DNA from 3 places in the Tigheibacillus halophilus genome. Region 2 is predicted to be linked to each of the others. Evidence: riboswitches for the same ligand, from Rfam matches in the RefSeq annotation. Region 2 holds a riboswitch; each other region holds the start of a gene.

Region 1 (4,274 bases), on a different contig from region 2:
ATATTTTCATTTTTCAATGCACGTGCGAATCCACTGATGGAAGTTAGCGGTGATTGTATTTCATGGGATACGTTTGAAACGAACTCCTGTCTCATTTGTTCAATCTGTCCCAACTCTTTAGACATATAATTGATATTGTCAATTATTTTTGAGAATGGATCACCCGAATGGTCATGACCAGGCAGTTTACTTATGTTCACATCATAATTCCCGCTGGCAATTTGTCTCATCGCATCAATAATAGTTTGAAAATAACGTGTTTGTTTTTCTTTCCATCCTGAAAAAAAGCGCGTCACCAAAAAAAGTATAGATCCAAACATCAAAAAACCAGCCAAAGAAATAATGAGTTGTGTGGTAAGTGGATTGAAGCTGACATTTAATAGGCTGAAAATATAGCCAATCAGATAAAAAGCGGCAATCCAGCACAAGGATAAGCAGAAGAGAACGACAAACGGAAAGAAAAAACGTTCTTTCTTCATTTCTTCAGCTCCAATCGGTAACCAAGACCTCGCACAGTACTGATTTGAAAGCCATGCTTGTCAGAAAACCTGTCCCGCAGCCGTTTAATATGAACATCAACCGTTCTTTCATCACCTTCATAGTCATAGCCCCATATCGTCTCGATGAGCTGCTCTCTTGTGAACGTTTTTCCTGGATAATTTGCAAGCAGAAATAATAGTTCGAATTCCTTTAAGGGCAAATCGACGGGCTGATTCTTGCATATCGCCTCGAAAGTTCTCCGTTTCAATACGATATCACCTAGTTTAACCTGCTGTGACATGGTGATCTGGTAGCGTTTAAGCAGTGCTTTCACCCGGGCCACAAGCTCAAGTGGTTCAAATGGCTTGACCAAATAATCATCCGTGCCCATATCGAATCCCTTCAGCTTTTGGGAAGTCTCTCTTTTGGCTGTAAGCATAAGCAATGGGAAATCATAAAAAACCCGCAGCTCCTGGCATAGCTCCCAGCCATCCATATTCGGCATCATGATATCCAATATGACCATATCAGCCTTAATAGATTCCAGCATTGCCAAAGCCTCGACGCCATCACTCGCTTCGTATACGTCAAACCCTTCATCGCGCAACAACAGCTTTATCAATTCTCTTATATGCACATCATCGTCAACGATTAAAATTTTCGCCATATGCATCCATTCCTTTATCCAAAATACCGAACGATTCAAACGTACTTTGTTATAGTAACCGAATCTAAGTCCATTTCCTGTGTGACTGATAGTATCTTACAATCAATTTATGAACTGAATATGAACTCCCTATTTATTATAATACAGGCTGACAAGCACATAAACACGGACGAAGATATGGGGAGCCAAGCTCATTATAGTGTCATACCAAATTTATTATCCTGTCACTTTGCTTTTTCCAAACCTGCCTTCCTCCCCTTATATACTTTCCCTTTTACCATTTGGTTTCATCATTTTCACATTTGATTTTTATATGGTGCAGCCTGACATTCAATTCCTCTGAAGATAGTATATTTTTCAATCTTTTCCTTTACATTCCATTCAAATCTCGTTATGATAAATTTAGAAAACTGCATACGGTAAAATTCGCACTAGGGGAGCTTGTATGATTAGCTGAGAAGAACAATTACGTTCTGACCCTTTGCACCCGATCTGGATAATACCAGCGTGGGGAAGTGCAGTCTTGTATTTATTAAACCAGTGATTAACTGACATGACTGCATTTCTTCCAAGAAATGCAGTTTTTTTATTAACACATAAATCCAACATGCAGCTTATCAAATAGGGAGGTGAGGAACAGTGACAGAAACATGGGGTTTTTTGGATAGTGGATTACACGACGCAGCTACCAATATGGCTCTGGACGAAGCTTTATTAAGATGGCACAGCCAGGGACGCATTCCCCCGACATTGCGGCTATATGGCTGGTCTCGTCCAAGCCTGTCCATTGGACACTTTCAAAAAATGGAATATATCGATTTCGATGGATTGCAAAAACATGGCTGCCAGCTTGTTAGGCGTCTGACTGGCGGAAGTGCTGTTCTGCACGACAATGAGCTTACATACAGCATTGTCATCTCTGAAAACCATCATGCCATCCCAACGTCAATTACAGAAGCTTATCATGTGTTATCAAAAGGAGTGCTTCAGGGCTACAGAAACTTAGGAATAGCAGCTTGCTATGCAACACCTGGGAGAGAACGTGATAAAAACATTACTGCTATATGTTTTGAAAAGACCGCTTACTATGAAATGGTTTTTGAAGGTAAAAAGATATCTGGAAATGCACAAACCCGCAAGCAAGGCACATTGCTCCAGCATGGATCCATTCCTATGAGCATCAATGCACATATGCTATTTGATTTGTTTGCTTTTCCATCTGAAGCAGTACGGCAAAAGAAGAAAAGCCAGTTCATTCAAAAAGCGATCACGATGGATCAAATCAAGCTAAAAAAGCATTCTTACGGCGAAGTGAAGCAAGCGTTTTATACCGGTTTCCAACATGGCCTGGATATATCTCTTCGCCCCATCGTATTAACAAATTCGCAATGGGAGGAAGTGCACTCTCTTGCAAAATCTAACTATCTTCTCGGAACGCTCATGGACGCCAAATAAAAAATCAGAGGTGAACATCATGGTGCAGCAAAAGGAATACATTCGCAAACCGGAATGGTTAAAAATTAAATTAAATACGAACAAATCCTATACTGGCTTAAAAAAATTAATGCGTGAAAAAAGATTGCATACGGTTTGCGAGGAAGCGAAATGTCCTAATATCCATGAATGCTGGAGTGAACGGCAAACTGCAACATTCATGATCCTTGGTGATACATGTACACGCGGTTGCCGCTTTTGTGCGGTCAAAACAGGGTTGCCCAATGAATTGGACTGGGGCGAGCCTGACAGAGTGGCAGACTCTGTCGCCATCATGGGGCTCAAACATGTGGTAGTCACAGCTGTGGCCCGGGATGACTTGAATGATGGAGGCGCAGCCGTATTTGCTGAAACGGTCAACGCCATCCGACAGAAGAATCCAGGTTGCACTATCGAGGTTTTACCTTCAGATATGAAAGGTGATTATGAAAGTTTATATACGCTAATGAACAGCAAGCCGGATATTTTCAACCACAATATCGAAACAGTACGTCGTTTGACAAAACGCGTACGCGCAAAGGCACAGTATGATCGTTCACTTCAACTCTTGCAGCGTGTCAAATTGATTGCACCGCACACACCAACGAAATCCAGCATCATGCTTGGCCTGGGTGAAACAAAAGAAGAGATTGTCCAGGCTATGGATGACTTGCTGGCTCATGGTGTTGACATTATGACGATTGGCCAGTACTTGCAGCCTACCAGAAAGCATTTATTTGTGGAAAAGTACTATCATCCGGATGAATTCGCTGAACTGAAGGAGATCGCCTTGAAAAAGGGATTCCGTCATTGTGAGTCCGGCCCGCTTGTCCGATCTTCTTATCATGCTGATGAACAAGTCAATCGCGGGTCAGCGCAACGTCGGATCCAATATATGAAGGGCTATGAAAAACAAACCGATGAAACAATTGATTTTACGTTCTGACAAAAACTTTTTCTTTTAAAAAAATCTATTCAATGACACCAGGGGAGCTGTACACGGCTGAGAAGGACAATCATTTTGTTCCGACCCTTTGCACCCGATCTGGATAATACCAGCGTGGGGAAGCGTAGTCAATCATGGGCATAAATCTATCACTTATACCCATCTACTAAACTACTGCATTCCTCGCGAATGCATTTTTTTACGTGTACAGTTCTCTTCTGCAAAAAACAGGAGGTATATAATATGTCAAACGAAGCATGTCATTCCGGCGAAATCGTGGGAGTAAGTTTTTCATTACACCCGATGTGCAACCAATTTATCGATATCATTTTAGGAACACTTGAGAAGGTGGATTCCACAAAAGTGTGGATGCGAACGGACGATGTGACGACCACCATCCGCGGCAAAGCAGTTCACGTATTTGATGTATCCAAAGCCATTTTCATAATCGCGGCACAAACAGGCGAACATATCGCTTATCAGGCAACCTACTCTATCGGCTGCCCGGGGGATGCTGCCGGGGATGTTTACCTTGCTGAAGATGATGAACCTGCAAACTTGCAAGCCATTCAAAATATCCAGCAAGAGGTATCTGCCAAATTTTCCTTGTATCCACTTGGAGGGGTGCATTATATGGACATGATTTATAAGCAGATTGACGCGATGAAAGCATACGTCCATGTATCTCCTGCTCATTACTCTACATAT
Region 2 (4,274 bases):
ACATCAACTGTGCTTTAGTCTATGCGGATGAGCCAAATGCGGTGCGGAGATATTTATGCAAGTGTTGCAGAGATTTGGCATGTTGCATGAAGTGAAATCAGGCAGCGTGGCAGAATTCTTTAGAGAAGCCTAATAATTAGAGGACATCTTCGGGTTATTCAAAATGCTTCTCAACCCATGCAAAATCACATGGTAAGGTTTCCAAATACTGCATCTGTCATTTGCTGTAAGTCATCAGGTGACAGCTCTACTTGCAGGCCTCTTTTCCCAGCGGATATGATGATCGTATCTTGTGATTCAGCATCAGATGACAAATAGGTCGGATAGTGCTTTTTCATTCCGATGGGTGAACAGCCACCCCGGATGTAACCGGTTGTCTCCTCCAGTTTTTTCATCGGTAGCATGTCCACTTTTTTATTGTCACTGATTTTAGCGGCTGCTTTTAAATCCAACTCCCTCTCAGAAGGGATACACGCGATGATCACACCTGTTTTATCCCCCACGGCGGCCAATGTTTTAAAAATCTTGTGGTATGGTTTACCTGTTTTATCCGCCACTGACATAGCATCCAGGTGCTTTTCGTCCCATTGGTATTCATGAATATAATAATTGATTTTTTCTTTATCCAAAATGCGCATTACATTTGTTTTATGGATTTTTTTCTTTTTCAATTTCATTCCTCCCAAGTATCAGGATTATATAAAATTCGGCCTATAAATGAGACACGGTTAGCTACCGTTTAAAATATATGATCTCTTTTCTTGAAAAGCCTAAACAAAGCAATGTACCTGTTTCCTCTCCAAGTGGAACCATATATCCCTTCTATAATTTTTGCTCCTTGTCACGCTCACAGTATTTCCTGTTATATGAAATACCCCCATGATATGCCAAATCCCAAGTTAAAGGTTTGCTAATTCTTTTTCACTGCTGCCTCTTTTATCGCACATTCATTGCATAATAGTTTTCCATCCTTTTGCTCCCCATCAAAAAAACCATTTTCACAATAAACATTCTGACCACAACAATGGCATTGGCCAATTAGTTCTCTCATACAAATCCCTCCTGATGCTATTATACAATAAAAATGAAAACAGTTAATTCAATGATTCAGTATTCCATAAATTTTCTGTTCGATCATCCACAGAAAAAAGACTGCCATTTGAAACAGCAGTCGTTCGTGTGAGCGAAGAAGTATATTTCAGTCAGGCAGCAGCATGCAAAAGCGATTTCGGCTGCTTGTGAAACAGGAAAAAAATCGCAACTGTACAAATGATAAATGACGGAACCATGTACGATGCATTATAAACAAGTGAATAAATCCAAATATTATTCCAGCCTGCCGGCATAAATTTGGCAAAGAAAACGGCACCAGCGATCAGATGCGCGGCCATTCGTAAAATTGAACCAAGCAAAACGCCAAGCATGATGTAAGTGAAGTACGCTTTCTTATTGCCATGCTTGACAGCGTCTTTGATTTTAGCGGCGAATATACCTGCAAATCCAAGTACAGTAAATGCGACGGCGTAATCAATGAGGCCTTGCAATGGTACTAGTACATAACCTCCAAATGGAATCTGTAAGATTCCCCACAGAAATCCTGCCGTTAGCCCGCCTTTTAATCCCCAGCGGAATGCCACAATGAATATTGGAATCATTGCGAAGGAAATCGATCCTCCCTGGGCCCAAATTTTAAATTGCAAAAATGGTATCATATCAAGTGCCAATGCCAAAGCCGTAAAAATGGCTACTTCTATCATGAATAATGTCTTGTTAGAATTCATATCCCATCAATCCCCCTTTTTTTAAACACAAAAAAAGCAATGCCAGGGGAAGCTTTTCCTGATGGGGATTTCGCTCACGGCATTGCTATTATCCATCAAAAAAGCCACCATTCCTACGCTAGAATTAACTAACAGGTTCGAAGGGTCTGAACGCTATGTTCACTCTCAGCCATTTGGCTCCCCCTGAAGGCTTCTTGCATATTCGCTTTTCTTGTTACTTACATTGTAGCCTGTAAACACTTAAAAATCAAGCTGTATCGAAACTATTCTGTCAGTTTGAGAAATTCCTCCACATCCTCTACACATAGCTGAATAGCTTTTTCCCAAAAATCCGTTTTTGTCAGATCGACGTTCAGATGTTTTTTCGCCAAATCTTCCACTTTCATTCGGCCAGTATCCTGCAAAAGCGCAATATACGCATCCTCGAATTCGCTTCCTTGTTCCAAAGCGTGAGCATAGATGCCCAGGCTAAACAAATATCCGAACGTATATGGGAAATTGTAAAACGGTGTGCCGGTTTTGTGAAAATGCAGTTTTGACGCCCAAAACATTGGATCATATTCATCAAGCGCATCACAATAAGCTTCTTTTTGGGCTTCCAGCATCAATTCATTTAGTTTATCTACTGGTACCATACCAAGTTTTCTTTCTTCGTAAAATTTTAATTCGAATAGGAAGCGGGCATGGATGTTCATGAAGAAAGTGATTCCCCGTCGTACTTTGTCTTCTAGCAATACTACTTTTTCTTCTTTCGTCCCGGCCTGCTTCACAGCTGCATCTGCCAATATCATTTCAGCGAATGTTGAAGCAGTTTCAGCCACATTCATGGCGTAGCCTTGGTTCATGATGTGCAAATCATTCATCACATGCTGATGAAAACCGTGCCCCAGTTCATGTGCCAGCGTAGCGATATTAGACTTGGATCCGGAAAATGTCATGAAGATGCGGGTCTGCTTTTTATTTGGAAAACTGGTACAAAACCCTCCCGGGCGTTTGCCTGCTCTATCTTCGGCTTCTATCCAGCGGTTTTCGAAAGCCATTTTCGCAAAGTCGGCCATTTTCGGACTGAATTGTTTAAACTGTTCAACGATGAGATGTGCCCCCGACGTGAAAGAAACCTTTGTTTCATTTTTTCCTAATGGTGCCCCTATATCAAACGTACTTAATTTTTCCAAGCCGAGCAGTTTGGCTTTTCTATTTAAGAATGCCACAAATGGTGCTTTATTTTGTTCAATCGCCGCCCACATCGCGTCCAGTGTTGCCTGCTGCATACGATTGTTTGTCAGTGGTTCCTTCAATACATCATCCCAGCCGCGGTGTTGATACATCTGTAAACGGAAGCCAGCCAAATGATTCAACGTTTGCCCAAACAAGGACGCATTTTTTTGCCACTCGTTCTGGATTTTTTCAAACATATTTTTTCGCTTACGTCGCTCAGCACTGGACATCTGATTGGAGGCCTGGCCCATAGAATAATGTTTTGTTTTACCATTTTCCTCCACATTGACCTTCATACTGCCAACAACAGTTTCGTACATTTGATTCCACGCATGATAGCCATCGACTGCTAAATCATTGATCAATATTTCTTGATCCGAAGGCAATAATTCTTTGGCCTCACGCCTTGCTTCTGTAAGCGCAAAAGCAATTTCTTCCAATTCCGGGGTTTTTATCATTTTTTCCCAGGAAGCATCGTCAATTTCTTTTAGTTTTTGGTCGAGCTTCGTGCCAACAGCTCCCATCTTTGCGCTTAAATCACCGCGTTTCGCGACCAAAACAGCAGCATTGCTGTCATCCACGTCTTGGGCACTGAGACAGCTGATATAAGCGAAAACATCGCGCAGTCTTTTTCGAATTGGTGTCAACTGTTCTATAATGGATACCAGTTTCATTCCTGTAGCAGATGATGGATGAAATCGATCGATTTCATCCTTTACACTAGCTATCTCTTGCGTCAAAGCTGACATGGTATCCCTTAACTCCCCAGACTTGCTTCCTCCGGTAAAAATTTGATCCAAATCCCATGTTGGTATGTATTCCTCGGTTACTTCCATCCAATCTCTCCTCCTAGAAAAATATATTTTCATTATAACGATATATCTGACAAAAGACTAAAAACTAGACTTAAAAATAACAGACAACGCATAAAAGTTGTCTGTCCTTAAAATCCTTGCGATTTTTTGCTTTGTTCTACTAATTTATTTTCATATTTTCTTTTCTGTTTGGGCAGATGCATATCAAAAAAAGCAATGACATCTGCTAGGGCGTTCTCCAGCAGTTCTGGATCATTCGCAGCTTCAAGCGCCGCGATTGCTTTGTCATAAGTCTGTGCAGCACGGTTTATTTCTGATTTTTTCTTATGTTCCAGGCAATATCCGTATTGCATATAGATCATTCCCAGCTTCCGATTTTCACTCTGCTTACTGTCTGCATAAATTCGAATAGCATGCTCGTATAGGGGCAACGCCTCATCAAGCATTCCTTTATCAAAAT
Region 3 (4,274 bases), on a different contig from region 2:
ATTTGGATGTCCCTGAAATCATTTCTTTCATCCATCAGTTCGAGAAAAAATTTGCAATTGACCTTCCTTTCGAACACCAGACGCCAGGTCGGCTGGCAGAGCAAATTTGTGCGATTGTGAAAAAGGGGGACAGGCAATGAATAATATGATGATTATCGGCCAATATGTTCCTGGAAGATCAGTTGTCCACCGGCTCGACCCCCGAACAAAGATAACGATCATTTTCTTTTTCGTCATCTTTGTGTTTTTTGCTAATAACCTTGCAAGCTATGCGTTGCTTACAATATTCGCTGTGTTGAGTGTACTGATGTCACGTGTGCCGATCCGTTACATTTTAAAAGGGCTGACGCCAATTTGGTTTCTGATCGTGTTTACCTTTTTACTGCATCTGATTGTTACGAAGGAGGGGGCTGTAGCGTTTGAAATATTTTCATTCAAAGTGTATACAGGGGGCATCATACAGGGCTTTGCTATTTCCATGCGTTTCTTTTTGTTGATTGTCGTCACTTCGCTGTTGACCCTGACGACAACGCCGATCGAAATTACCGATGCCATCGAAGTCATGCTAGGTCCTCTGAAAAAAGTGAAATTCCCGGTGCATGAGCTCGCCCTGATGATGTCCATTTCTTTGCGGTTCATTCCCACCTTAATGCAGGAAACAGAAAAAATATCCAAGGCGCAAGCCTCCAGAGGTGTCGATTTCCGCACGGGTCCGATCAAAGAGCGGATCAAAGCGGTTGTCCCGTTGCTAGTTCCCTTGTTTGTCAGTGCATTTAAGCGTGCTGAGGAGCTTGCCATGGCGATGGAGGCAAGAGGGTACCAAGGGGGAGAAGGACGCTCTAAACTGCGGGAATTGAAGATAAGCGGTATAGATATTGCTATATATATATTATTTATCGCCGTTATCATTGTATTATTTTTTGTAAGATCATAAAAGATTGCTGCAGGAGGAAAGAAAGGCATGTCTAAAATCAAATGTGTGATCAGTTATGATGGCAGCGGTTTTGCTGGCTATCAAATCCAGCCGGGAAAGCGAACAGTACAAGGAGAAATTGAAAAGGTGCTGACAAAGATACACAAGGGGAAACCCGTTCGCATTTACGCTTCCGGCAGAACTGATAGTGGTGTACATGCGCTAGGCCAAGTCATCCATTTTGAGACGGATAACATCATGTCTGCAGCAAGCTGGAAACAAGCGTTGAATGCCATGGTACCTCATGATATCTTTATTAAAGATGCGATGCGTGTACCAGATACCTTTCATGCCCGTTTTGATGTGGTGGAGAAGGAATACCATTACGTGGTTTCACGCTCCAAGGAACCAGATGTATTCAAGCGTCATTATGCCTACCATTTTCCTTATACATTAGATGTAGGGCGAGTCCAGCGTGCCTGCAGCTGTTTTGAAGGTACCCACGACTTCACGACCTTCTCCTCTGCCAAATCAACAGCAAAAGGAAGTAAAGAAAGAACGCTGTTTGAAGTCTCCTGCGAAGAGCATGGCAATGAACTTATTTTCATCTTCCGGGGGAGCGGTTATCTTTATAATATGGTACGCATTTTGGTTGGCACATTGCTGGATATCGGGCAGGGTAATATGGAAGCGGGAGATATACCAGATCTTTTTGCAAAAAAGGATCGTCGCCTGGCAGGCAAGACTGTACCACCGGAGGGGTTATATTTGTGGCATGTCGTGTATGATCGGGTAAAATGATCTGTAAATCTGCTGTAAATTAAAACTAGCAATCATTTTACTTTGCATCATTCAGAAAATAAGGTAAAGTAAAGACAAATAAATAAAACAGTCCACTAGGGGTGCCATTTGGCTGAGATAAGACAGCGTCTTGATCCCTTTGAACCTGATCTAGTTCGAACTAGCGTAGGAAAGTGGAGATGGCATGTATACTATTCTTGTATCATAAACCACTCCATTTCTGGGGTGTTTTTTTATTTTCTACTCAAGCGCAGGAAGGTTGGTGAGGCTTTGTAACAGATGACTTATTGAAACTGTCCTGTCGTCATGAATTCTTGATTAAACATTCATTTGAGGAGTGGTTGAACATGGATTATATTGCCAAAATAAGAGAAAACAGCCCGTTCATTTTTAACATTACAAATGAGGTTGCAACAAACTTTGCAGCAAACGGATTGATAGCGATTGGTGCTTCGCCTGCTATGTCGCATACTCCAAGAGAAGCGGAGGAAATGGCACGTCATGCCGATGCGGTCGTACTGAATTTGGGCACACTGACTGAGGATCGGGCTGAAGCAATGTTAAAAGCAGGTAAAACAGCTAATGATGCAGGGGTGCCTGTCATATTGGACCCTATCGCTGCTGGTGCAACTACTTTTAGAACCGAAGTCATTGCAGAAATATTAAGCACTGTGAAATTGGCAGTTATCAAGGCAAATGCCGGTGAGATTGCTGTGTTAGGAAATGTTTTGAAAGAGACGAAAGGACCTGATTCACCAATTGAAAAAAATGATCCTAATGTGGCAGCTGCGGTTGCTGAAAAATATAAAACGATTGTCATTGCAACTGGAAAAACAGATGTAATTTCGGATGGTTCGAGAAGGACCCTTTGTGATAATGGCCATCCAATGCTCCAAAACATCACTGCAAGCGGATGCCTGCTAACATCGATCGTCGGAGCGTTTGCAAGTGTCACTCAAGACATGTATGAAGCGGCTGTTTGGGCCACAGCCAGCTATGGTATCGCAGCAGAGCTGGCAATGAAAACAGCTGAAGGCCCAGGGACTTTTATTCCAGCATTGCTTGATCAGTTGTACGCCTTGGACCAAGAGAAGGTGAAGGGGTATCAACGCATACAGGAAATGGAAGAAGAAAGGAAAGTGTTTTGATTCCGGTAAAGAGCTGGCTGACTACGCATTGAAAAGGAGGAAGAAGCAATGATGGAAACGCTTTTATTTATTGAAACCGGTACTGGTATTGATGTGCACGGGCAGGATGTTAATGTAGCAGCAGAAAGGGCTGTGATCGATGCCATTCATTATAATTCCATGCCAGGCATGAAGAAGATACTTCCGAATGGAAATCTGCAAGCAATGAAAGTGAATGTAAAACTTGGTATTCCCAGAGACCGTAACAAACTGGATAAAGAAAAGATCAAGCAGATGATTCCATATGGCACGGTGTCAGTTGAAGTACTGGAAGGCGGTTTGGCCACAACGAGCGGCATTTTTCTCGAAGAGCAACAAGATACAAATGATTTGATGTATATTGTGAACGCTGTTGTTGAAGTGGGTTACTGATTCATTTTTGGTTACGTTTATGCTGGCGGCATGACAAGCCGGCGAACATGGCAAAGGTTTTTATCAAATAAACGAATAAGGGGGCATTTTTTATGCGTTTTTCAGAAATCTTAAGGGAAGCAACCAAACATAGCTGGGAATTAAGCTTGCATCATCCATTTGTCCAAGGAATTGTCCGCGGCGATTTGCCGCTAAGTACATTTAAAAACTATATTATGCAAGATATCTATTACCTTAAGCATTATGGGAAGGTACATGCATTTGCAGCAGCGCATGCAGATGATTTTAGTGTCGCCGCGAAATTAGCTGATAAAGCAAGGAGGACTGCACAAGCAGAACTTACCGTTCACCAGGAACATGCAAAGCTTTTGCATATTACAGACGAAGACATCAAAAACTTTAAACCGGCTCCAACAGCGTATGCTTATACATCACACATGTATCGTGCAGCTTTGTCCGGCAGTCTTGCACAGATCGTTGCTTCCATGCTTCCATGCTACTGGCTATATGCAGATATAGGGTTAAAAAACAAAGAGGCTAAGCCGAAGGAAAAAATCTATGAAAACTGGATACAAACGTATGCAAGTGATTGGTTTCAGGAATCAACGCAGGAAATGATCGACTTGTTAGATACACTAGCAAGTGAAGCAAGTAATGCTGAAAAAGAAAAGATAAAGCAACAGTTTATCTTATCCAAGGAATACGAACTCGCTTTCTGGGAGATGGCTTACAGCTTTGAAACGTGGCTATCGGAAAGAGAGCATACAAAAACTACTGTTTAAATATCGACTGTTTATCGTCTTTGAATGGACATATGAAGGGTTTTCAAACATGTAAAAGGTCAGGATATACAGGAAGCAACCTCAACCCTTTGCAAAAGAAAGAAAATCTTTATAAAACTTGACATCGCGCCTTGCTTGTTATATGATAGCTTATGGCATTTTATTTCTAAATCCATGATTAGCCCCGGAAACTAATTATGTTGAAAATAGAAATAATCA

The links. Region 2 has a riboswitch for thiamine pyrophosphate ahead of thiT (energy-coupled thiamine transporter ThiT). Riboswitches for the same ligand answer to the same signal wherever they lie in the genome.
Region 1: another riboswitch for thiamine pyrophosphate. It lies ahead of ACFSMW_RS18275 (lipoate--protein ligase family protein); the one in region 2 lies ahead of thiT (energy-coupled thiamine transporter ThiT).
Region 3: another riboswitch for thiamine pyrophosphate. It lies ahead of thiM (hydroxyethylthiazole kinase); the one in region 2 lies ahead of thiT (energy-coupled thiamine transporter ThiT).

The regions. Positions count from the first base shown of each region.
Region 1 covers NZ_JBHUIZ010000016.1:74,419-78,692, reverse strand. Annotated here, with positions in the region: gene ACFSMW_RS18285 (sensor histidine kinase) at 1-479, opposite strand, end outside; gene ACFSMW_RS18280 (response regulator transcription factor) at 476-1,147, opposite strand; TPP riboswitch at 1,571-1,678, shown strand; gene ACFSMW_RS18275 (lipoate--protein ligase family protein) at 1,787-2,602, shown strand; gene lipA (lipoyl synthase) at 2,613-3,566, shown strand; TPP riboswitch at 3,597-3,704, shown strand; gene ACFSMW_RS18265 (YkoF family thiamine/hydroxymethylpyrimidine-binding protein) at 3,810-4,274, shown strand, end outside.
Region 2 covers NZ_JBHUIZ010000003.1:459,345-463,618, reverse strand. Annotated here, with positions in the region: gene ybaK (Cys-tRNA(Pro) deacylase) at 186-638, opposite strand; gene ACFSMW_RS02830 (hypothetical protein) at 911-1,051, opposite strand; gene thiT (energy-coupled thiamine transporter ThiT) at 1,203-1,781, opposite strand; TPP riboswitch at 1,875-1,975, opposite strand; gene ACFSMW_RS02820 (M3 family oligoendopeptidase) at 2,045-3,835, opposite strand; gene ACFSMW_RS02815 (tetratricopeptide repeat protein) at 3,943-4,274, opposite strand, start outside.
Region 3 covers NZ_JBHUIZ010000009.1:49,448-53,721, forward strand. Annotated here, with positions in the region: gene ACFSMW_RS10915 (energy-coupling factor ABC transporter ATP-binding protein) at 1-140, shown strand, start outside; gene ACFSMW_RS10920 (energy-coupling factor transporter transmembrane component T family protein) at 137-934, shown strand; gene truA (tRNA pseudouridine(38-40) synthase TruA) at 962-1,714, shown strand; TPP riboswitch at 1,802-1,903, shown strand; gene thiM (hydroxyethylthiazole kinase) at 2,062-2,862, shown strand; gene ACFSMW_RS10935 (Lin0512 family protein) at 2,911-3,273, shown strand; gene tenA (thiaminase II) at 3,366-4,055, shown strand.